Regions from separate parts of the Kitasatospora sp. NPDC059803 genome, predicted to be linked through region 3. Evidence: riboswitches for the same ligand, from Rfam matches in the RefSeq annotation. Region 3 holds a riboswitch; each other region holds the start of a gene.
The links. A riboswitch is a leader RNA that binds a small molecule or an ion and turns the genes downstream of it on or off. The one in region 3 is predicted to bind cyclic di-AMP.

Region 1 (7,214 bases), on a different contig from region 3:
CGCCGCCCACGAGGCGGTCACCCCGGCTCCTGTGACTGGCGGCGCCTCCAGAGGCTGGTGGCGGGACGCGGTCATCTACCAGGTGTACCCGCGCAGCTTCGCCGACTCCAACGGCGACGGCATGGGCGACCTGCCCGGCATCCGCAGCCGCCTGCCGTACCTGCGCGACCTCGGCGTGGACGCGGTCTGGCTCTCGCCGTTCTACGCCTCGCCGCAGGCGGACGCGGGCTACGACGTCGCCGACTACCGCGCCGTGGACCCGATGTTCGGCAGCCTGCTGGACGCCGACGCGCTCATCCGGGACGCCCACCAGCTGGGGCTGCGGATCATCGTCGACCTCGTCCCCAACCACTCCTCGGACCAGCACGAGTGGTTCCAGCGCGCCCTGCGCGAGGGCCCCGAGTCCCCGCTGCGCGAGCGGTACCACTTCCGCCCCGGCAAGGGCGAGAACGGCGAACTGCCGCCCAACGACTGGGAGTCCATCTTCGGCGGCCCGGCCTGGACCCGCAGCGAGAACCCGGACGGCACCCCCGGCGACTGGTACCTGCACCTGTTCGCCCCCGAGCAGCCCGACTTCAACTGGGAGAACCGGGCAGTCGCCGACGAGTTCCGCTCGATCCTGCGGTTCTGGCTCGACATGGGTGTCGACGGCTTCCGCATCGACGTCGCCCACGGCCTGGTGAAGGCCCCCGGCCTGCCCGACCTCGGCGGCGCGGACCAGCTCAAGCTGCTCGGCAACGACGTCATGCCGTTCTTCGACCAGGACGGCGTGCACGAGATCTACCGCAGCTGGCGCAAGATCCTCGACGAGTACCCGGGCCAGCGGATCGGCGTCGCCGAGGCCTGGACCCCGACCGTCCAGCGCACCGCCAACTACGTGCGCCCCGACGAGCTGCACCAGGCCTTCAACTTCCAGTACCTGGGCACCGGTTGGGACGCCGCCGCGCTGCGCGAGGTGATCGACGTCTCGCTCGACTCGATGCGCCCGGTCGACGCCCCCACCACCTGGGTGCTGTCCAACCACGACGTCACCCGGCACGCCACCCGCTTCGCCAACCCGCCCGGCCTCGGCACCCAGATCCGCACCCCCGGCGACCGCGAGCTCGGCCTGCGCCGCGCCCGCGCCGCCACCCTGCTGATGCTCGCGCTGCCCGGCTCCGCGTACATCTACCAGGGCGAGGAACTCGGCCTCCCGGACGTCACCGACCTGCCGGACGAGGTCCGCCAGGACCCGTCGTTCTTCCGCAAGGCCGGGCAGGACGGCTACCGCGACGGCTGCCGCGTCCCGATCCCGTGGTCCGGCACCGAGGCCCCGTACGGCTTCGGCCCGGTCGCCGGCGGGCCGTCCTGGCTGCCGCAGCCGGCCGAGTGGGCCGCGCTGAGCGTCGAGGCGCAGACCGGAGACCCGGCGTCCACCCTGGAGCTGTACCGCAGCGCGCTCGCCGTCCGCCGCTCCCAGGACGACCTCGGCGCCGGGACGGCCGTGGAGTGGCTGGAGGGCCCCGAGGGGACCCTGACGTTCCGCCGCGGCTCCTTCGTCTGCACCGTCAACGCCACGGACGAGCCGGTCCGGATAGCGGCGCCCGGAAAGCTGCTGCTCTCCTCGGTGGAGCTGGCGGTCGACGGCGGCGAGACGGTGCTCGCGCCGGACAGCACCGGCTGGTGGGCGGTCTGACGTGGTTGCAATAGGCTCTGGGACCGTGACTACGGCGCGACTCTCAGACATCGCGGCGCAGGCGGGGGTCAGCGAAGCCACCGTCTCCCGCGTACTCAACGGCAAGGCGAACGTCTCCGCCGCCACCCGGCAGACCGTGCTGGCGGCGCTCGACGTGCTCGGCTACGAGCGGCCGACCCGACTGCGCCAGCGCAGCGCCGGCCTGATCGGGCTGATCACGCCGGAGCTGAGCAACCCGATCTTCCCCGCACTGGCCCAGGTGATCGAGCAGGTGCTCAGCCGGCACGGGTACACCCCGGTGCTGTGCACCCAGACGCCGGGCGGGTCCACCGAGGACGAACTGGTCGAGATGCTGGTCGACCGGGGTGTGGCGGGCATCGTCTTCGTCTCCGGGCTGCACGCCGACTCCACCGCCGACCACGACCGCTACGCCCGGCTGACCGGGCGCGGGGTGCCGTTCGTGCTGATCAACGGCTACAGCGAGCGGATCGACGCGCCGTTCATCTCGCCGGACGACCGGGCCGCGATGTGGATGGCCGTCCAGCACCTGGCCGAACTCGGGCACGAGCGGATCGGGCTGGCCGTCGGGCAGCGGCGGTACGTGCCGGTGCTGCGCAAGATCGAGGGCTTCACGGCGGCGATGCGCGAGGTGCTGGGACGGAGCCAGGAGGAGGCCGAGGAACTCGTCCACCACACGCTGTTCAGCGTGGAGGGCGGGCACGCGGCGGCCGGCGCACTGCTGGACAAGGGCTGCACGGCGATCGTCTGCGGCAGCGACATGATGGCGCTCGGGGCGATCCGGGCGGTGCGGCAGCGTGGACTGTCGGTGCCGCACGACGTCTCGGTGGTCGGCTTCGACGACTCGCCGCTGATCGCCTTCACCGAGCCGCCGCTGACCACGATCCGCCAGCCGGTCGAGGCGATGGCGACCGCGGCGGTGGACGCGCTGCTGGAGGAGGTCGGCGGGAACGCGGTCCAGCGCGGGGAGTTCATGTTCCAGCCGGAGCTGGTCATGCGTGGCTCCACGGGGGCCTGCGCGCGCTGAGGACGGTCAACGGACGGGCCCCGGAGAGCTGTTGCTCTCCGGGGCCCGTTGCGTGCCGCCCGGGTGCCGGGTCAGCCCTCGTGGTCCGTGGGGCGGCTCTCGGTGAGCCGTTGGCCGTCGGTGGCGTCGCCGGTGCGGGTCTCGGTGCGGCGGCCGCGGGCCAGGTAGTCGCGCAGGACGAGTTCGACGGCGTCCTGCGGGTTCTTGGTGCCGGAGAGCATCATCGCGTCGATCGCGAGGTTGGCGTCGAGTGTGACGGTGACCTGGGCCATGGTGACTCCTCCTCGGGTGCCGGAGCAGCAGCATGCCCGCTGGGGGCGGGCTTTGACCATGGCCCCGGGCGGTCCTGCCCGGCGGCCTGCCGGCGGCCTTCCTACGGCGCCGGGCGACCGCCGGGGCGGGCGGCGGCTGACAGATAACAGATGATGAAATCTGTTATCTGAAATCTGTTATCTGTCAGCCGTCAGTTGTCAGCTGTCACCCGCGGGTCGTGCTCAGACCCGGCCGGCGAAGTCCGGCGCCCAGTTGGCGACGGTCTGCAGGCGCACGCCCGAGCTCGGGTTGGCGGCCTCGACGTACTGGCCGCCGCCGATGTAGATCGCGACGTGGTAGACGCCGGAGTTCTGGCCGTTGTTGGACCAGAACAGCAGGTCGCCCGCCTGCAGGCTGTCCAGCGAGACGCGGGTGCTGGCGGCGGCCTGGTCGGCGGCGACGCGCGGGACGGAGACACCCGCGGCGCGCAGCGCGGCCTGGGTCAGGCCGGAGCAGTCCCAACCGCCGTTGCCGGTACCGCCGTAGACGTACGCCTGGCCGACCTTCGACTGGGCGAAGGAGACCGCGGCGGCCATGCTGCCGGTGGCGGCCGGGGCCTGAGCGGGGGTCTGCGCCTGGGCGGCCGGCTTGGAAGCCGGCTTGGCGGCCGGGGTCGAGGTCGGGGCCGGGGCCTGCGGCTGGGCGGTCGGCTTGGCGTTCACGGCGGCGCCGTTGGAGGTCTGGCCGGACTTCTGCGAGCGGTCGAACCAGGTGAAGTCCGAGCCGGACTGGTCGGTCTGAGCCGACTGCTGGGCCTGGCCGCCGTCCTTGAACGAGAGGCGCTGGCCCGGGTAGATGGTGTCCGGACCCTCGGTCAGGGTGCCGCGGTTGAGCTCGTACAGCCGCTGCCAGCCGCCCTGGAGGTTGTGCTTGTCGGCGATCGAGGACAGCCAGTCGCCGGAGGCGACGGTGTAGTCGTCGCCCTGGGGCTGGGCGCTGTTCTGGGCCTGGTTCTGGCCCTTCTGCGCCGAGGTGCCGTTGGCGGAGTCGGCGGGGGCCTGTGCCTGGTCCTGGGCCGGTGCGGCCGGCTTGGCGGGCTTCGCGGCCGGGGTGGCCGGGGCCTGGCTCTGCGCGGGCTTGGCGGCCGGGGTGGCCGGCTTCGCGGCGGGCTTGGTGGCGGTCGAGCTGGCAGCCGAGCCGGTGGTCGAGCCGGCCGAGGTGTCGACGGCAGCCGCGGCGCCGCCCTTGGTCAGGCCGGCCTGGACCGAGCACACCGGCCAGGCGCCGGGGCCCTGCGAGGCGAGGACCTTCTCGGCGACGGCGATCTGCTGGTCCTTGGTGGCCTGGTTGGCCTGGGGGGCGTACGCGGTGCCGCCGAAGGCGGCCCAGGTGCTGGAGGTGAACTGCAGGCCGCCGTAGAAGCCGTTGCCGGTGTTGATGCTCCAGTTGCCGGTGCTCTCGCACTGGGCGACCTTGTCCCAGGTGGCGACGGAGGCGGCGGAGGCGGTGCCGGAGGTGAGGCAGGGGATGGTGAGGCCGACGCCCGCGACGCCGATGGCGGCGATCACGCGTCGGGTACGACTGGACAGACGGGTGCCGTTGGTGGGCAGCATGAAGACGCAGTCCTCTCCCACGCCTGCGAGGTGAGCTGTCGGATTCGGGCTGGAGTTGCCCGGCCGCGCTGTGGGCGCGGCTTCACCCCTAGCCCTGGATCGTTCCGGGGAACGGTCCGGGGCGACTTGCCTGTGGGTCCCCCGCTCCTGCCGTGGTGCGTTTTCGCGCTGCCAGGACATCCGACGGCAGGACTCGGCGTCGCGGATGAACTGGGTTCGTGTGGCCACGAACGGGGAGCACGTTAAGCAGACTTAAGTTCAAACTGCAAACACCTGTGACGCGCATCACGGTTTGGCGAGAACGGTCGTTCCCCTCGCTCGCCATGATCGAAAATGGCCGATTTCCGGCAATGCCGCGAAGGGCGTGCACAACTGTCTGTGCTTCAGGAGGCGGGTGACGGCGGGTCGGGTCCCCCGGGGGCCGCCCGCCGAGAAGGAGGTGCGTCCACACTGTGGCCGTCGGAGGATGGATCGAGCGACGGCGAACAAATGCGGATAGAACGGACATCGCACCTATTCGCCCTTTAACTCCCTTACGGGACAAGCAGGAAGGGCCCGGAACGGCTACGTTCCGGGCCCTTCACGCGTGCGGTGACCGCTACTGGCCGGCCGACTCCTCGGTGGCGGTGCGAGCGGCGTGGGCGGCGTGACCGCCCCGGCCGGAGTGGTCGGCGTGCGCGCCCTCGGCGGTCTCCGCCGCCTCGGCCTCGGCCTGCGCCAGGGCCTCGGGGGAGGGTGCCGGCAGCGCGGCCAGGTAGGTGGCGGCGATCAGCTGGCCGACCGTCGGGTAGGCGCCCAGCGGCGCCGCGGACGGGCAGCCGGTCTCCTCGGCGGCCGTGGCGAGCAGTTCGGAGTCGGCCTCCGGCCCGATCACCAGCGGGGCCAGCGCCGGGCGCTGGGAGCCGGTCTCCTTGAGGTGGTTGACGGCCGCGGCGACCGAGCCCGGCACGTCGAGCGCGGCGGGCACGACCGGGACGGCCAGTCGTGCCGCCAGCAGGACACCGGTGATGCCGGCCGCGGCAGCGGCCTCCTCGCCGCCGACGGTGGTCAGCACGACGCCGTCCGCGGCGGTCGCGATGGCGAACAGCCGGGCCCGGTCGGCGCGTGCCAGGCCGGCCTCGGACAGGCGCACGTGCACGGCCTCGGCGAGCAGCGGGTGCGGGCCGAGCACGTCGGTGACGGGGGCTCCGTACTCCGCGGCGAGGGCGTGAAGTTCGGTCAGGAATCCGTGCGGGCCGGGTACCAGCGGCACCAGGACCGGCGCGGGCAGGCCCGCCTCGGCGGCCATGGCCAGCAGTTCGGCGACGGTGCGGTCGTCACTGTCGACCCCCTGGGCGGCTTCGCCCGGGAGGTAGCCGACGGCGGTCTGGATGCCGCTCTGCTCGCTGCGGACGATCGACAGCAGCTCCTCGACGACCGAGCGGGACTCGGGCCCGGCGGTCGCGGGCACGGCGAGCACCAGGGCCGGGGAGCCGGCCGGGATCTCGGGGCGCTCGGGGCGGCGGTGGCGCCCCCGCGCACGGGAGCCTGGAGTGCGGACGGGCAGTGGCGCGCCCGGGATGGCTGCGGTGCTCATGCCGGAGATCGTAGGACATCGGCCCGTCAGGCCTGCATTCGGCTGCCGTTCGAGTTTCACGTGGTCATGGCGGGTGTGCCGCGTTCCCGCGGTGTCCGTCCGGGCGGTTTACCCGCAATCCGGACATATCTCACCCAGCCTTCGAGCGATCACCGCTCGTAGCCCTGACGTGTCCGACGGGGCGTCGAGTTGCCTGTGTGGCGCGTGAGATGTCTCACAGCCGGGAGGTCGCCTGACGGAGCGTCACGGCAGCGCGACTCCGGGCGTCTGAAGATCAACATTCAGCGGGGAACCGCTCACGGCCGGTTATCGAGAATCTGGCGATTCACTCGGCTATGTCCGTTTACGTACCGTCAGGAGAAGGGCCCGTGAAGAGTTCGGAACTGCCGGTGAAAGGCCTCGTGCACCTGCAATGTCCCGTGCTGATGCACGTGCACAGCAGCTATCATCGCGTCAAGTGAGGCGTTGTGCCGGGCCGGTACGGGGCCGGTCCGTTCGTTCGGCGGGTGCCGGGAGCGCCGCGCTGGACGACCACTCCGGAGCTCTTCGGGAGATTTCTATGCACGACTCGCAGGACACGCACGGCTCGTACGACACCTACAACGGGATGGCGGCCGCCGACCTCAAGGGGGTTCTCTGGCAGAAGAGCCTGCACAGCAACTCCCAGGGGAACTGCGTCGAGTTCGCGGCCCTGCCGGGGGGCGATGTGGCGATGCGCAACTCGCGCTTCCCGGAAGGGCCGGCGCTCATCTACACCCGGGCCGAGATCGCCGCCCTGCTGCTGGGGGCCAAGGACGGGGAGTTCGACCACCTGGCGGTCTGACCGGCCGCCGTCCTGCCATCGGGGGGCCGTCGTGGGTGCTGACACCGCGACGGCCTTTGTCTTGTCCGGGGCCGGTCCGGGGCCACGCGACGGGCGTTCTCCCGACGGGCGCTCTCGCGGCCGACCGCGCGCAGGCGCGGCGGGTGGTCCCGCGCACGGTTGGGGGCCCGGACGTGGACGGGGGGCGGGCCGCCGGGGTGCCCGGCCGTCAGTCCGGCCGGCTCGTCCGG
Region 2 (7,214 bases), on a different contig from region 3:
CCCGGGCCGCGCCGGGCCCCCCCCGTCCCCCCTACGGGGTGAACGGCGGGGCACCGGTCAGGCGTGCTCACCGGTCGGCGGAGCGACCGTGCTCGCCGCTCCGAGGAGCGGCTGAGCTTGCTGCTCCGCGGAGCGGCTGTGCTTGCTATTCCGCGGAACGGAAACGCGGGAAGGCGCCGCGGCCGGCGTACTCGGCGGCGTCGTCGAGGATCTCCTCGATGCGCAGCAGCTGGTTGTACTTGGCGACGCGCTCGGAGCGGGCCGGGGCGCCGGTCTTGATCTGGCCGCAGTTGGTGGCGACGGCCAGGTCGGCGATGGTGACGTCCTCGGTCTCGCCGGAGCGGTGCGACATCATGCAGCGGTAGCCGTTGCGCTGGGCCAGCTCGACGGCGTCCAGGGTCTCGGTCAGCGAGCCGATCTGGTTCACCTTCACCAGCAGCGCGTTGGCGGTGCCGGTCTCGATGCCCCTGGCCAGGCGGGCCGGGTTGGTGACGAACAGGTCGTCGCCGACCAGCTGGACCTTGTCGCCCAGCTTGACGGTCATGGCCTTCCAGCCGTCCCAGTCCGACTCGTCCAGCGGGTCCTCGATGGAGACCAGCGGGTAGGCGTCGACCAGCTCGGCGTAGTACTCGATGAGCTCGGCGGCGGAGATGGCCTTGCCCTCGAACTGGTAGGCGCCGTCCTCGTAGAACTCGGACGCGGCGACGTCCAGGGCGAGCGCGATGTCGCGGCCGGGCACGTAGCCGGCCTTCTGGATGGCCTCGGTGATGAGGTCCAGGGCCTCGCGGTTGCTGTCCAGGTTCGGCGCGAAGCCGCCCTCGTCGCCGAGGCCGGTGGACAGGCCGCGCTCCTTCAGCACGCCCTTGAGGGTGTGGTAGACCTCGACGCCCCAGCGGACGGCCTCGGAGAAGGACTCCGCGCCGATCGGGGCGATCATGAACTCCTGGATGTCGACGTTGGAGTCCGCGTGCGAACCGCCGTTGAGGATGTTCATCATCGGAACGGGCAGCACGTGCGCGTTCGGGCCGCCCAGGTAGCGGAACAGCGGCAGGTCGCTGGCCTCGGAGGCGGCGTGCGCCACGGCCAGCGAGACGCCCAGGATCGCGTTGGCGCCGAGCGAGGACTTGTCCGGGGTGGCGTCCAGGTCGAGCATGGCCTGGTCGATCAGGCGCTGCTCGGTGGCGTCGTAGCCGACGAGCTCCGGGCCGATCTGCTCGATGACGGCCAGGACGGCCTTCTCCACGCCCTTGCCGAAGTAGCGGTTCTTGTCACCGTCGCGCAGCTCCAGCGCCTCGAAGGCGCCGGTGGAGGCACCCGACGGGACAGCGGCACGACCGGTGCTGCCGTCGTCGAGGCCGACCTCGACCTCGACCGTGGGGTTGCCACGCGAGTCGAGAATCTCACGGGCTACGACGACATCGATGGACGGCACGAGGCATCTCCTTGCGGAAGCAGGGTCCGGCTGACGTTGGGTGCTGCCGGCGGGACGATTGCGGAGTCGTTACGACCAGAGCCTAACCGCCCCGGCCCCCGGGGCCGCGCTGGCCTCGGTCCCGTCTCAGCGTGTGGCCCCGCTACCCACCAGTAGTTCACCTGCTTGCCCGATCGAAGCGGGCGAATACGGGGGAATGCGGGCGAAGGGGGACGGCGCCCGTCCCCCTTCGCCCGCAGGGCGCGGGCCGCTCAGGGCCCGGGCCGCTCAGCCGAGGTGCAGCACCTGGCCGGGCATGATCAGGTTGGGGTTGCCGCCGACGGTGCCGCGGTTGCCGTCGTACACCGACTGCCAGCCGCCGGACACGCCCTGGGCGGCGGCGATCGTCGACAGCGTGTCGCCGGCCCGGACGGTGTAGTCGTGACCGCCCTGCGCGGCGGCGGGCTGCGCGGCCGGGGCGGACTGTGCGGGCTGCGCGGCGCGGGGCGCGTACTGCGGCTGGGCGGCGGGCTGGCCCGCGTACTGCTGGTAGACGCTCTGGTGGCTGGTCCAGTACCAGGCGCCGTTGTTCTGGTACCAGTACACCTTCGCGTCGGCGTCCCAGCCGGCCTTGCCGGAGAAGCCCTGGGTCTGCGGCTGCGTCTGCTGCGGGGCCTGCTGGACGGGCTGCTGGGCGGCCGGCTTCGGGGCGGCCTGCTGGACCGGCTGCTGGGCGGGCTTCGGGGTCTGCGCCTGCTGGGTCGGCTTGGCGGCGGGCTGCTTGGCGGGCTTGGCATCCGTGGAGGTGTCCACGGAGGCCGGGGCGCCGCCCTTGCTCAGACCGGCCTTCTGGGAGCAGACGGGCCAGGCGCCCGGGCCCTGCGAGGCCAGCACCTTCTCGGCGACCGAGATCTGCTGCGCCTTGCTGGCCTGGTTGGCCTGCGGGGCGTAGGAGGTGCCGCCGTACGCCTTCCAGGTGCTGGACGTGAACTGCAGGCCGCCGGAGAAGCCGTTGCCGGTGTTGATGCTCCAGTTGCCGCCGCTCTCGCACTGGGCGACGGCGTCCCAGGTGGAGGCCGGGGCGGCGGAGGCGCCGGTGGCGGTGAGGAGCGGCATCGCGAGTCCGACGCCGGCCACACCGGCGACGGCGATGGCCTTCTCGGTCTGGGTGCGACGACGGTGGCGGCCAGTTCCAACGAACAGCATGACGAGGTCCCTCTCCGCACGCCTGCGAGGTGAGCTGTCGGGTTCGGACCGGGAGGTGGCCCGGCCGCCGAAAGCGGAAACGATTCCGCTCGGGCGGCTTCACCCCAAGCCGTTGGGGAACGGCAACAAACCTGGTTCCCCCGCCCCTGCCCAGGGTCTGGTCGGTTTCCCGTGACGCGGCGGGCAGGATTCGGCGTTCCGCGCACGAGGTCCGCAGCTGCGAACTCCAGGGAGAGTAGACAGATCATCAGACCAATAACAAGCTCATATCACCGATATCACACACAAATTACGGCGCGTGGTCAATCGCCTACCAACGGCGGCGGTATGTCCGGATTAATGCGGGTTCAGACCTGGCTCCACGACCCGCCGGAGACGCGCCGTCAGCGTGTCGGAGCGTCGGCCGACGTGACCGGCGCGTGCGGAGAGCGGGCCTCCGGAGTGAATTCGACCGGGAGTTCCCGCAGGCCACGCATGATCAGGCCGCCCCGCCAGCGAAGGTTCTCCGGGTTTTCCGCGAGCCGCAGGTCCGGCAGCCGGGAAAGCAGCGTGGTCAGTGCGCTCCGCCCCTCCAGGCGGGCCAGCGGGGCGCCGATGCAGTAGTGGATCCCGTGGCCGAAACCCAGGTGCGGATTGTCCGTGCGGGCCAGGTCCAGGGTGTTCTCGTCCGCGAACCTGGCCGGATCGCGATCCGCCGCGGCCAGCACCACCAGCACCGGATCGCCCACCGGGATGTCCACCCCGCCGATCGACAGCGGCCGCGTCGCGAAGCGCCACGTCGCCATCTCCACCGGCCCGTCGTAGCGCAGGAGTTCCTCGATCCCGGTGTCCAGCAGCGCCGTCTCGCCGCGCACCACCGACTCCTGCAGCAGCCTGCGCTGCTCCGGGTTGCGCAGCAGCGCGTACGTGCCGTTGCCGATCAGGTTGACGGTCGTCTCGAACCCCGCGAACAGGAGGATGAACGCCATCGCGGCGGCCTCGTTCTCGTTCAGGTGCTCGCCGTGGTCGCTCGCCCGGATCAGGCCCGAGATCAGGTCCTCGCCCGGATCCGCCCGCTTGCGGTGGATCAGCTCCAGCAGGTACGCCCGCATCCGCTTCACCGCCCGCCCCACGCCGCCGCGTTGGCCGCCGCCGTGCCGGATCATCATCCCGGCCCAGTCCCGGAAGTCGTCCTGGTCCTCGGCCGGCACGCCCAGCAGGTCGCAGATCGCGTAGATGGGGAGCGGGAACGCGAACTCGTGGATCAGGTCCGCCGAACCGCGCTGCGCGAAGCCGTCGATCAGCCGGTCCGTGAGCTGCTGCACCCGCGGCTCGAACTCCGCCACCCGGCGCGGCGTGAACGCCTTCGACACCAGCCGGCGCAGCCGGGTGTGGTCCGGCGGGTCGATGTTCAGCAGATGCGTCATCAAGTCCGCCTGGCGCTCCCCCGGAATTCCCACCCGCCCGGTGCGGTGCGCCTGCTCGCTGTGGTGCGCCGGGTTCTTCGACAGCCTGCTGTCCGCCAGCGCCTGCCGCGCGTCCGCGTAGCGGGTCACCAACCAGGCCTCCACCCCGCTCGGCAGCGTCGTGCGGTGCACCGGGGCGTGCTCGCGCAACCAGGCGTATGCGGGGTACGGATCGGTGGCGAACTCCCAGGTGAAGAGCTGCGGGGCGGCTGGGTCGGGCTGCACTGGCATGCGTCGACCGTATCCGGTGGGTCGGGGCCGCACCGCCTCCGGCGACCCCGACCGGCGGGGCCGGATCGTCGACACCCGGCGGACGGCCCGCCAACGCTCCGTGGATGCCTCGTGGACGGTCCGTGGACAGCTCTTGGACAGCTCTTGGCCGGGCGGCGGGCGTGACCCTGGTCACCTGAGGGGTAATCCCTGTTGCGGAGGGTCAGGACCTGCCTACGATCCTCCGCAGAAATCGTGGGCGCCGGTGCGGTGTCGCCCACAGGGAGGAGCAGACCATGCGGGTCAGCGGGTCAGTCGTCGTCATCGCGGTACTCGACGGCGGATCGGGAGCCGAGCTCGCCCGCCGGTTCGCCGCCGCCGGAGCCGCCGGAGTGCTGATCGCCGACCAGCGGGCCGGCGTCGCCGAGGACCTCGCCACCGAACTCGACCGGCCGGGCTGCCCCGTCGTCGGCGTCGGCGGCGACATCCGCCGCCCCAGCGACATCGCCGCCCTCGTCGACACCGCCGAGAAGCACCTCGGCCCCATCGACCTGTTCTGCGTCGCCGGCCCCGACGGCGAGCGGATCGTCTCCCTCGCCGAACTGCCCGCCCGCCTCGACCTCGAACGCCTCGCCGAACTCCTCGCCCTCGTCGGCGAGGCCATCGGCGAAGTCGTCCCCCGGCAGCGGCGGCCGATCGAGAACACCGCCACGGCCGCCTGAGGCCCCGCCCGGGCCCGCTACTCGCCGACCGGCTTGAGGCCCTCGGCCGCGCGCACCGCGTCCCGGTAACCGCGCGCGGCCGAGCGCAGCGCCGCGTCCACGTCCACCCCGGCGTCGTGCGCCCGCTGGGCCACCGCCAGCAGCAGCCGGCCCGCCGACTGCGCCGTCAGCTCCGCCGGCAGCGCGTACGGCTCGTCCGGCACGCCCGCGAAGCCCGCCCGGCGCACCCGAGACACCAGCTTCGCCGCGTACGCCAGCGACGGCAGCCCGGCCGGCACGCCGTCCAGCACCGACTCCCGGTCCGCCTTCTCGGCCGCCTTCAGCTGCTCCCAGTTCGCCTCCACCTCGGCGGCGCCCTCCGCCTCGACGTCCCCGAACACGTGCGGGTGCCGGTACATCAGCTTCTCGACGATGTCACCGGCCACGTCGTCGATCGAGAACGCCTCCTCCGGGTGCTCCTCGGCGATCCGGGAGTGGAAGAACACCTGGAGCAGCACGTCGCCCAACTCCTCGCGCAGCGTCTCCCGGTCCCCCTCCTCGATCGCCTCGACCAGCTCGTACGCCTCCTCGACCAGGTACTTCACCAGGCTCTCGTGCGTCTGCTCGGCGTCCCACGGGCAACCGCCCGGCGAGCGCAGCCGGTCCATCACCGACACCAGGTCCAGCAGCCGCGCCCCCGGCAGGTCGTACGACCCCGGCAGCACCTCGATCTCCGGCACCTCACCGGCGTGCTCCACCGCCAGCCGCGCCAGCGCGTCCGTCAGCCCCGGATCCCCGTCCGGGCTGCCCAGCCACACCGTCGGCCCCGCCCCGCCCGGCTGCCCGGTCAGCAGCCGCGCCAGCGCCGGCGCCGCCACCGCCGCCACGACCTCGACCTCCACCCCGGCCTGCCGCACCGCCGCCACCTGCGGATGCCCCGCGTCCGCCGCCAGCACCCGTCCTGCCGACCGCAGTGCCTCCCACGCCGGCCACGCCAGCAATCCGGGGGCCACCCGGTGGGTGGTCGTCAGCAGGATCAGCTTCGCGTCCGGAACATTCGTCGTCACACCCCGAACCTACCCGCCGCCCGCCCGGGGCGGGGACGAGGCGGGAACGGGGCGGACGGTGGGGCGGGCGGGGGCTACTTCTTCGACCCCGCCAGGTCGTCGAACATCGCCGACAGGAACTCGCTGCACCAGCCCAGCAGATCCCGCCCGACCAGCGGCTTGCCGCCGATCCGCCCGGTGCTCGGCCGCGGCACCAGCAGCTGCTGGGCGGCCGCCTTGACCTGGCTGCGCGGGTAGAGCCGGTTCAGCCGCAGCTGCTGGGACTCCCGCAGCTCCACCGGCCCGAACCGGACGTTGGCCCCCTGGAGGGTGATGTCCGCGATGCCGCACCGCCGGGCGTACAGCCGCAGCGCCGCGACCAGCAGCAGGTTCTCCACCGGCTCGGGCAGCTTGCCGTAGCGGTCGACGAGCTCGTCCCGGACCTGCTGGATGTCCGCCTCCGAGTTGACCGCCGCGATCGAGCGGTACGCCTGCAGCCGCAGCCGCTCGCCGGGCGCGTAGTCGTGCGGCACGTGCGCGTCGACCGGCAGCTCGATCTTCACCTCCAGCGGCTCCTCCTCCGGCTCGCCGCCGTTCGCCAGCGACTCGCGGAACTCGGCCACCGCCTCGCCGACCATCCGCATGTAGAGGTCGAAGCCGACGCCCGCGATGTGCCCGGACTGCTCGCCGCCGAGCAGGTTGCCGGCGCCGCGGATCTCCAGGTCCTTCATCGCCACGTACATGCCGGCGCCCATCTCGGTGTGCTGGGCGATGGTGGCCAGGCGCTCGTGCGCGGTCTCGGTGAGCGGCTTCTCCGGCGGGTACAGCATGTACGCGTAGCCGCGCTCGCGGCCCCGGCCGACCCGGCCGCGCAGCTGGTGCAGCTGGGAGAGGCCGAAGGTGTCCCCGCGCTCGACGATCAGGGTGTTGGCGTTGGAGATGTCGATGCCGGACTCCACGATCGTGGTCGACACCAGGACGTCGAACTCCTTCTCCCAGAAGTCGACGACGACCTTCTCCAGCTGGTTCTCCCCCATCTGCCCGTGCGCGGTGGCGATCCGCGCCTCGGGGACGAGGTCCTTGAGCCGGGCGGCCGCCTTGTCGATCGACTCCACCCGGTTGTGGATGTAGAACACCTGGCCCTCGCGCAGGAGTTCGCGACGGATCGCGGCCGAGATCTGCTTCTCGTCGTAGG
Region 3 (7,214 bases):
GCCCCGGCCACCGAGTCCGGTACACCCAGCGGCGCCGCCGGCCCCGGCCCGACGCCGGCCGCCCGGCAGGAGCCGGCCCGTGCCCCCGGCCGCCCGTTCGGGGCGCTCGCCGCACTCGGCGCCACCTGGCTGGCCACCCGGACGGTGCTGGTGCTGCTGATGACCGGCGTGGTCAAGGGGCTCGGCGGGGACATCACCGCCGACGTCTGGATGATCTACCACGCCTGGTACGGCGTCCTGCAGACCGGCACCTTCCCGTTCGACGACGTGACCTGGCAGTACCCGCCCGGCGCGGCCCTGGTGATCCTGCTGCCGGGCCTGCTGCCCTGGTCGTACCTGGTCTCCTTCTGGGTGATCTGCGGGATCGCCGACATCGCCGCCACCGCCCTGCTGGTCCGCACCGGACTGCGCCGGGGCCGGGCACTGACCGGCGCCTGGATGTGGGTGGTGGCCGTGCCGCTGCTCGGCCCGATGGTCTACAACCGGCTGGACATCATCGTCACCACGATCGCCCTGGCCGGCCTGCTGGCGCTGATCCGCCGCCCGGCGATCGGCGGGATGCTGCTCGGCCTGGGCGGGATCATCAAGATCTGGCCGCTGCTCGCCCTGATCGGCACCCCCTCCGGCCGCCGCACCCGCCGCGCCTGGACGCTGGCCGCGGCCACCGCCGTCTCGGTGGGCTTCCTGCTCGCGGCCGGGATGAACGGCGCCTTCGGCTTCCTCGCCTTCCAGAAGGAGCGCGGCATCGAGGTGGAGTCGCTCGGCGCGCTGCCGCTGCACTTCGCCCGGCTCGCGGACGCCTGGGACGGCAAGGTCACCATGAACTACGGCTCCCCGGAGATGCTCGGGCCGTGGGTCCCCGTGATCAGCAAGGTGATGATGGCCGGCACCGTGCTGGGCTTCGCCTGGCTGCTGCTCTGGCGCTTCACCGCCAAGCGCCGCAACGCGGCCACCATGTACGACGCGGCGCTCAGCGCGCTGCTCATCTTCACCGTCACCAGCCGGGTGATCAGCCCGCAGTACCTGGTCTGGCTGATCGGCGTCGCCGCGGTCTGCCTGACCGTGCGCGGCAGCAGCCAGCGGCCGGTGGCCCTGCTGATCCTGCTCGCCTGCCCGCTGACGCTGGCCGAGTTCCCGCTGATGTTCAGCCGGATCCTCGCCAGCGAGCCCTGGGGTGTCACCGTGCTCAGCCTGCGCAACCTGCTGCTGCTGGCCGCCACCGTGCTCTCCTGCATCCGGCTCTGGCGCGCCACCCGCGGCCCGGCACAGCTCCCGGCGACGGTGGTGCTGGCCAAGCCCGAGGCGGTGCCCGCCGGCGCCTACCCGGTGCGCCCCGGCATCGCCTACGAGCAGGACCTGCTGGACGGCATCGACCGGCCCGGCACCCCGGCCAGGCAGCGGCCCGGCACCCCGGCCAGGCAGCGGCGCTGAACGACGCGCGCCGTCAATCGCGCAGCGCGGCCACCTCGGCCAGCCAGAGCCGGGTGAACTCGGCCAGGCCGACGCCCGGTCCGGCCCGGAGCAGCCGGTCGAGCCGGCGGTCCCGGTCCTCCCCCTGCCCGTCGGCCGCGCCGACCGCCCGGTAGAACGCCACGAGCCGCTCGGGCCCGTAGCGCCGGGCGATCAGCTCGCAGGCGAGCCAGGCCTGCTCGTAGGCCTGCGCGATGCCGTCGGCGCCCGCGGTGAAGTCCCGGTCGGCGGGCAGCGCGGCGGGCAGCCGGCCGGCGGCGACGTCCCGGGCCAGCTCGGGGGCGATCTGCTGCGGGCGCCGACCGGAGCCCCGGTAGGCGGTCCAGTCGGCGACGCCCTCGGAGAGCCAGAGCGGTGTCCAGGCCCGGGTGTCGGCCCTGGTCACGACGTGGGTGGCCTCGTGGGTGATGACCACCTGCCGGCCGAAGTCGCTGAGCCGCCCGAACGTCCCGGGGTTGACCAGCACCCGGTCGGCGGGGGTGTGCCAGGGCGCGCCGGGGGCGGCCGAGGTGACCGCCGCCATGCCCGTCCAGCCCGCCGGGTCGACCTCCAGCAGCCGGGCGAACTGCTCTGCGGTGGCGGGCACTTCGAGCAGCAGGCGGCCCGCCCAGCCGGTGCCCCAGGCCTCGCTCACGGCGGGCACGGCCCGGTCGGCCACCGCGACCAGGCCGGCCGGGTCGGGCCCGTCGGCCAGGCCCAGCACCAGGCAGTGCGCGCCCGCCGCGGACCGGGCGGAGCCGAGGTCCCAGAGTGCCGGGGGCCCGCTCGCGCTCTCCTCCCGGTCGACCCGCCAGCTGCCGCCGGCCCGGACCAGGTCGATCCGGCGCGGGTACACCACCGGGTAGTCGTCGTACCCGGTGATCCGGACCGCCAGGTCGGCGGCGGCCGTGAGCCGCTCCGGCCCGGCGTCCGCGCCGAGCACCAGGTTGCGGTAGCCGGCCTCGATCGCCGCCGGTCCGGACCAGGAGGGCAGCGCCCGGGCCCGCGCGTCCAGCAGCGCGGCCACCTCGGCCCGCCGGTCCGCCGCCCACCGGCCCGACGCCCGCCCGGCCGCCGAGGGGGCCGCCGGGGCGGCCGGCGGCAGCGACAGCTGGGCCAGCCCGCCGACCGCGAGCAGCAGCGCACCGCGCCGGGACAGCGTCCGGCGGGCGCCGCCTATCGGGTGGGGGGTGTCGGGGTCGGACGGTGCCGGGCTCAGAGCCGGACCACCCCCGCGACCGGCATCGCGTTGACGCTCTCGTAGCGGACCCTGGCGCCCGGGTAGGGGGCGTGCACGATCACCCCGCCGCCGGCGTACATCCCGACGTGGTGCATGTCCCGGTAGAAGATCACCAGGTCTCCCGGCCGCGCTTCGGAGAGGCTGACCCGCTGCCCGGCGTACGCCTGGGCCTGCGAGGTGCGCGGCAGGGTCACTCCGGCCTGCCGCCAGCTGTAGTACATCAGACCGGAGCAGTCGAAGGCGCGGGGCCCGGTGGATCCGTAGAGGTAGGGCGAGCCGATCATCCGCACCGCGGCGGCCAGTGCGGCCGCCCCGCGCTCGGAGGCGGGCGGGGCCGTGCCGAGGTCCAGCCGGTCGGTGCCCCGGGTGGCGCGCTGCTCGGCCTCCTGGGCGTCCTGGGCGGCCATCCGGGCCCGCTCGGCGACGCCCAGGCTGTTCAGCAGCCGCTGGGCCTTGGTGAGCCGCTGCTGGATCTGCTGCTTGCTGTCGGCGAGCGAGCGGCGGGCCTGGTCGAGTTCGGCGAGCTTTCCGGCGGTCTCGGTGCGGCGCTGGTCGAGCCGGCGCTGGCGGGTGGCCAGTTCGTGCAGGGTCTCCTGCTGCCGCTCGGCGGCCTGGTCGAGGGTGCGGGCCCGGGACAGGTAGCCCTCCGGGTCGGTGGAGAGCATCAGCTGGACGGTCTGGGCCATGCCGCCGCCGCGGTACTCGGCGCCGGCCACGGTGGCGAGGTCGCCGCGCAACTGGTTGAGCTGGTCCTGGGCGACGGCGATCTCGCCCTGGAGGACGGTCGTCTCGCCCTGGAGGCGCTGCTGCGTCTCCAGGGCGGCGTTGTACTTCTCGGACGCCTGCTCGGCCTCGCCGTAGAGCTGTTCCACCTGCGCCTTGACGTCCTTGCGGGTGGGCGTGTCCGGCACGGCGGGGGCGGCCTGGGCGCTGCCGCCCGCCGTCACGCCCAGGGCGGTGGTGGCGGCCGCGGTCAGCACCAGCGCACGGGCGAGCAGTTGGGGACGACGGTGCACGGGCATGGCGGCAGCGGCTCCGATCCGGCGGTGGGGCCCCGCCGCCGCACCAACGCGGGCGGCCCTGGAAGCGGAGTCCGGTGGCAGACGTTAGCGAGTCCGGGCAACCGAGTCCAAACCCCTGCCAACCCGAATATTTGACCCGTAATCGGACATCAGTCCGAGGCGCCGGAAAAGCCGCTGGCCCGGCCTTCCGTGGTGGAAGGCCGGGCCTGGGAGGGCCTGCGCGGGGATCAGACCCGCACGATGGAGGTCAGCGGCATGTTGCCGACCGCCTCGTAGCGGACCGACGCGCCGGGCTTGGGCGCGTGCAGCACCTGGCCGTTGCCGGCGTAGATGCCGACGTGGTGGGCGTCCCCGTAGAAGATCAGCAGGTCGCCGGGCTGGGCCTGGGAGAGGTCGGTGCCGATCCGGGTACCGGCGTGGGCCTGCTCCTGCGAGGTGCGCGGCAGCGCCACGTCGACCTGGTTGAACGCCCAGACCATCAGGCCCGAGCAGTCGAAGGAGCCGGGGCCGGAGGCGCCGTAGACGTACGGGCTGCCGATCTTGGAGGCGGCGATGGACAGCGCCGCGGCGCCGCGCGAGCTGCCGGCGCTCGGCTTGGTGACCGGCGCGGCGGGGGCCTGCGACGCGCTCAGGTCGGTGCGGCTGTTGTCGCGGGAGGAGCGGTCGGCGGCCTGCTGGGCCGCCGCCTGCTGCTGGGCGGCCTTCGCGGCGGCGTCGGCCTTCGCCTTGGCCTCGGCGGCGGCCTTCTCCTCGGCCGCGCGGATCGCCTGGCGCTCCTGCTCGGACAGGGTGTTGAAGAGGTCCTGCGCGGCCTTGAGCTTGCCCTGGACCTCGTCCTTGGCGCTCTTCAGCTGCTGGGTGGTGGTCTCCATCTCGGCGAGCTTGCCCTGGGCCTCGGAGCGCACCTGGTCGAGCTTGCGCTGCTCGTCCTGGAGCTGCTTGAGCTGGCCCTTCTGGGTGCCGCCGGCCTGGTTCAGCGTGTCGGCCTGGCTCAGGAAGGTGTCCGGGCTGGCGGAGAACATCAGCTGGACGGTCTGCGATATGCCGCCGTTGCGGTACTGCTCGCCGGCGATCTCGGCCAGGCCGCCCTGAAGGTCGGTCACCTGCCCCTGCTGCCGCGCCACCTGGTCCTGGAGGTCGGTGACCTGCTTCTGCAGCTGCTGCTGCTTCTCCTGGGCGGCGTTGAGCTTCTCGGTCGCGACCTCGGCCTGCTCGTTGAGCTGGTCGACCTGCTCCTTGACCTGGTCCTTGGTCGGCTGCGGGTCGGCGTGGGCGCCGGACTGCGCGGACAGCGCGACGGCCGCGGCGGCGAAGCCGGTCATGATCGAGACCCGGGTGCGACTAGCGGGCTTGGGACGACGATGGGACGCCACGAAGGCGGACTCCTTCTTCCTACGCCGTCTACCGGGTGAGCTGACGGGTTCGGGCCGGAAGCGTGCCCTACGACGCCTCACGGCCGTTCCACCGGCCGACCTGGCGCCGATTCACCCCGGAGGAACGTGGTTCCCCGGCTCCGTTCGACAGCACCCCCGACTGCTGGGCTCCCCGTCGGGCAGGCACTGGGCCCGCCCCGCTGCGTCACGAACTCGACGGAAACCACCGCCGTCACCCTGGCTGGGCGATCGGGAGTGCGGTGGCTCGGGGCACGACCCTAGTAACTGAACCGTGATCCGTTCAAATCCTTGTCAGAAAAAAGACGGAAGAAGACCAAAGTTCTTTTGTGAATATGACACATAGTGATCACCGCCGTACGCAAAGCTGATCAGTCTTCACCGGGGACTCGCGCGACGGACAAAACCCGAACGCCACCCCCGGTCGGAGGGTGGCGTGGATCACAGGCCCGGACGGGGCCCTTCGGGCGTGTCGGGCCGTCAGACCCGGCGGATCGTGTTGATCGGCATCGCGTCGACCTTCATCACCTTCACCACGTCGCCGGTGTGCGGCGCGTGCACCACCATGCCGTTGCCGATGTACATCCCGACGTGGTGCCGGTCGGGGCCGTAGATGACCAGGTCGCCCGGCTGGGCCTGGTCCAGCGTGACCTTGGTGCCGACGTTGCCCTGCTCCTGCGAGGTACGCGGCAGCGAGACGCCGGCCTGGCCGTACGCCCAGACCATCAGGCCCGAGCAGTCGAAGGTGGTCGAGCCGGTGGCGCCCCACACGTACGGCGAGCCCTGCTTGCTCATCGCCTTGGCGACGGCCACGCCCGCGTAGCCGCCGGCCTGCGGGAGGCTGCCGAGGTCGGCCCGGTCGCTGCCGCGCGAGGCGCGGTCGTCCTGCTGCTGCTGGGCCCGCAGCGCGGCGCGGTCGGAGGCGCTGAGCGAGTTCAGCAGATCCTGCGCGGCCTTGAGCTTCTGGTTGACGTCCGTCTTGGCCTGGTTCAGGTCCTTGGTGGTGGAGTCGAGCGAGGCCAGGACGGCGGCGGCCTCGGACTTCTCCTGGTCCAGCCGACGCTGCTGGTCCAGCAGGCCCTTGAGCGCCTCGGACTCGCTGGCGCTGGCCTGCTGGGCGCTGGACGCCTTCTCCAGGTAGCCGGACGGGTCCGAGGAGAGCATCAGCTGGACGGACGGGTCGATGCCGCCGGTGCGGTACTGCTCGCCCGCCACGCCGGCCAGGCCGGTCTGGAGCTGGGTCATCTCGTCCTGGCTGCGGGCCACCTTGTCCTGCAGCTGGTCGGACTGCTTGCGGAGCTGGTCGGCCCGCTCCTTAGCGCCGTTGTACTTCTCCGCCGCCTGCTCCTGGTCCTGCTGGAGCTGGTCGATCTGCGCCTTGACGTCGCTCTTGCTGGGCTGGGGCGCGGCGTGCGCGGCGACCTGCGCGGAGAGGGCGACCGCGGTCGCCGCGGCAGCGGTGAGCACGGAGACCCGGGCGCGGCTCGGCTGCTTGGGACGGCGGTGGGAGGCCAAGGGAATTGCTCCTTCTTCCATCGGCCTCACCCGATCAGGTGAGAATCCGGAAAATAGGTTTGACGCCACACCCTAGGGAAGATCCACGGGTTTTGCCACTCCCCCGAAGGCGTGAACTCCACTTCCCCCGCAGGCTTCACCGGATGTGCACACCGCCGCAAACCGGGCGCTGACCAGGCGTCATTCCGTCGAGGCAGCCGTCAGGGCCGCGCCAGCCGGTTCAGCAGCAGAACGGAAGCCACGGGGCGCGCGCCCGCCTTCCGCACGCCCTCCGCGACCTCCCGGTCGGTGGACACCACCACCACCGGACGCCCCTGCGGCTCGGCCCGCACCAGACGGCGGATCAGCTCGTCCGCGGTCTCGCCGGTCCGGCTGAACCGCACCCGCACCCCCCGCGGTGGCGCCATGATCACCGGAACGTCCAGGTCCTGCCCGTCGAACACGCAGGTGACCTCCGCCTGCGTGCGCTGGGCCAGCATCGCCAGCCCGCCCAGCAGCCGGATCCGCTGCTGCTCCAGCGGCAGCGTCGGATAGCCCGTCTTGGTCACGTTGTAGCCGTCCACCACCAGGTGCACCTGCGGGATCGCCAGCAACTGG

Region 1: linked by a shared signal. The riboswitch ahead of ACFV6I_RS31210 (transglycosylase family protein) and the one ahead of ACFV6I_RS12595 (NlpC/P60 family protein) in region 3 are both predicted to bind cyclic di-AMP.
Region 2: linked by a shared signal. The riboswitch ahead of ACFV6I_RS16620 (transglycosylase family protein) and the one ahead of ACFV6I_RS12595 (NlpC/P60 family protein) in region 3 are both predicted to bind cyclic di-AMP.

Annotation. Positions count from the first base shown of each region.
Region 1 covers NZ_JBHWIJ010000268.1:2,862-10,075, reverse strand. Annotated here, with positions in the region: gene ACFV6I_RS31225 (glycoside hydrolase family 13 protein) at 1-1,675, shown strand, start outside; gene ACFV6I_RS31220 (LacI family DNA-binding transcriptional regulator) at 1,701-2,720, shown strand; gene ACFV6I_RS31215 (hypothetical protein) at 2,792-2,992, opposite strand; gene ACFV6I_RS31210 (transglycosylase family protein) at 3,215-4,606, opposite strand; cyclic di-AMP (ydaO/yuaA leader) riboswitch at 4,593-4,753, opposite strand; gene ACFV6I_RS31205 (hypothetical protein) at 5,184-6,161, opposite strand; gene ACFV6I_RS31200 (DUF397 domain-containing protein) at 6,721-6,984, shown strand.
Region 2 covers NZ_JBHWIJ010000088.1:64-7,277, forward strand. Annotated here, with positions in the region: gene eno (phosphopyruvate hydratase) at 146-1,432, opposite strand; gene ACFV6I_RS16620 (transglycosylase family protein) at 1,700-2,617, opposite strand; cyclic di-AMP (ydaO/yuaA leader) riboswitch at 2,623-2,790, opposite strand; gene ACFV6I_RS16625 (cytochrome P450) at 3,001-4,293, opposite strand; gene ACFV6I_RS16630 (SDR family NAD(P)-dependent oxidoreductase) at 4,569-4,994, shown strand; gene ACFV6I_RS16635 (MazG family protein) at 5,012-6,040, opposite strand; partial or broken gene mfd (transcription-repair coupling factor) at 6,115-7,214, opposite strand, start outside.
Region 3 covers NZ_JBHWIJ010000057.1:6,870-14,083, forward strand. Annotated here, with positions in the region: gene ACFV6I_RS12580 (glycosyltransferase family 87 protein) at 1-1,431, shown strand, start outside; gene ACFV6I_RS12585 (hypothetical protein) at 1,445-2,476, opposite strand; gene ACFV6I_RS12590 (NlpC/P60 family protein) at 2,665-3,711, opposite strand; gene ACFV6I_RS12595 (NlpC/P60 family protein) at 3,939-5,084, opposite strand; cyclic di-AMP (ydaO/yuaA leader) riboswitch at 5,095-5,244, opposite strand; gene ACFV6I_RS12600 (NlpC/P60 family protein) at 5,583-6,617, opposite strand; gene ACFV6I_RS12605 (NYN domain-containing protein) at 6,818-7,214, opposite strand, start outside.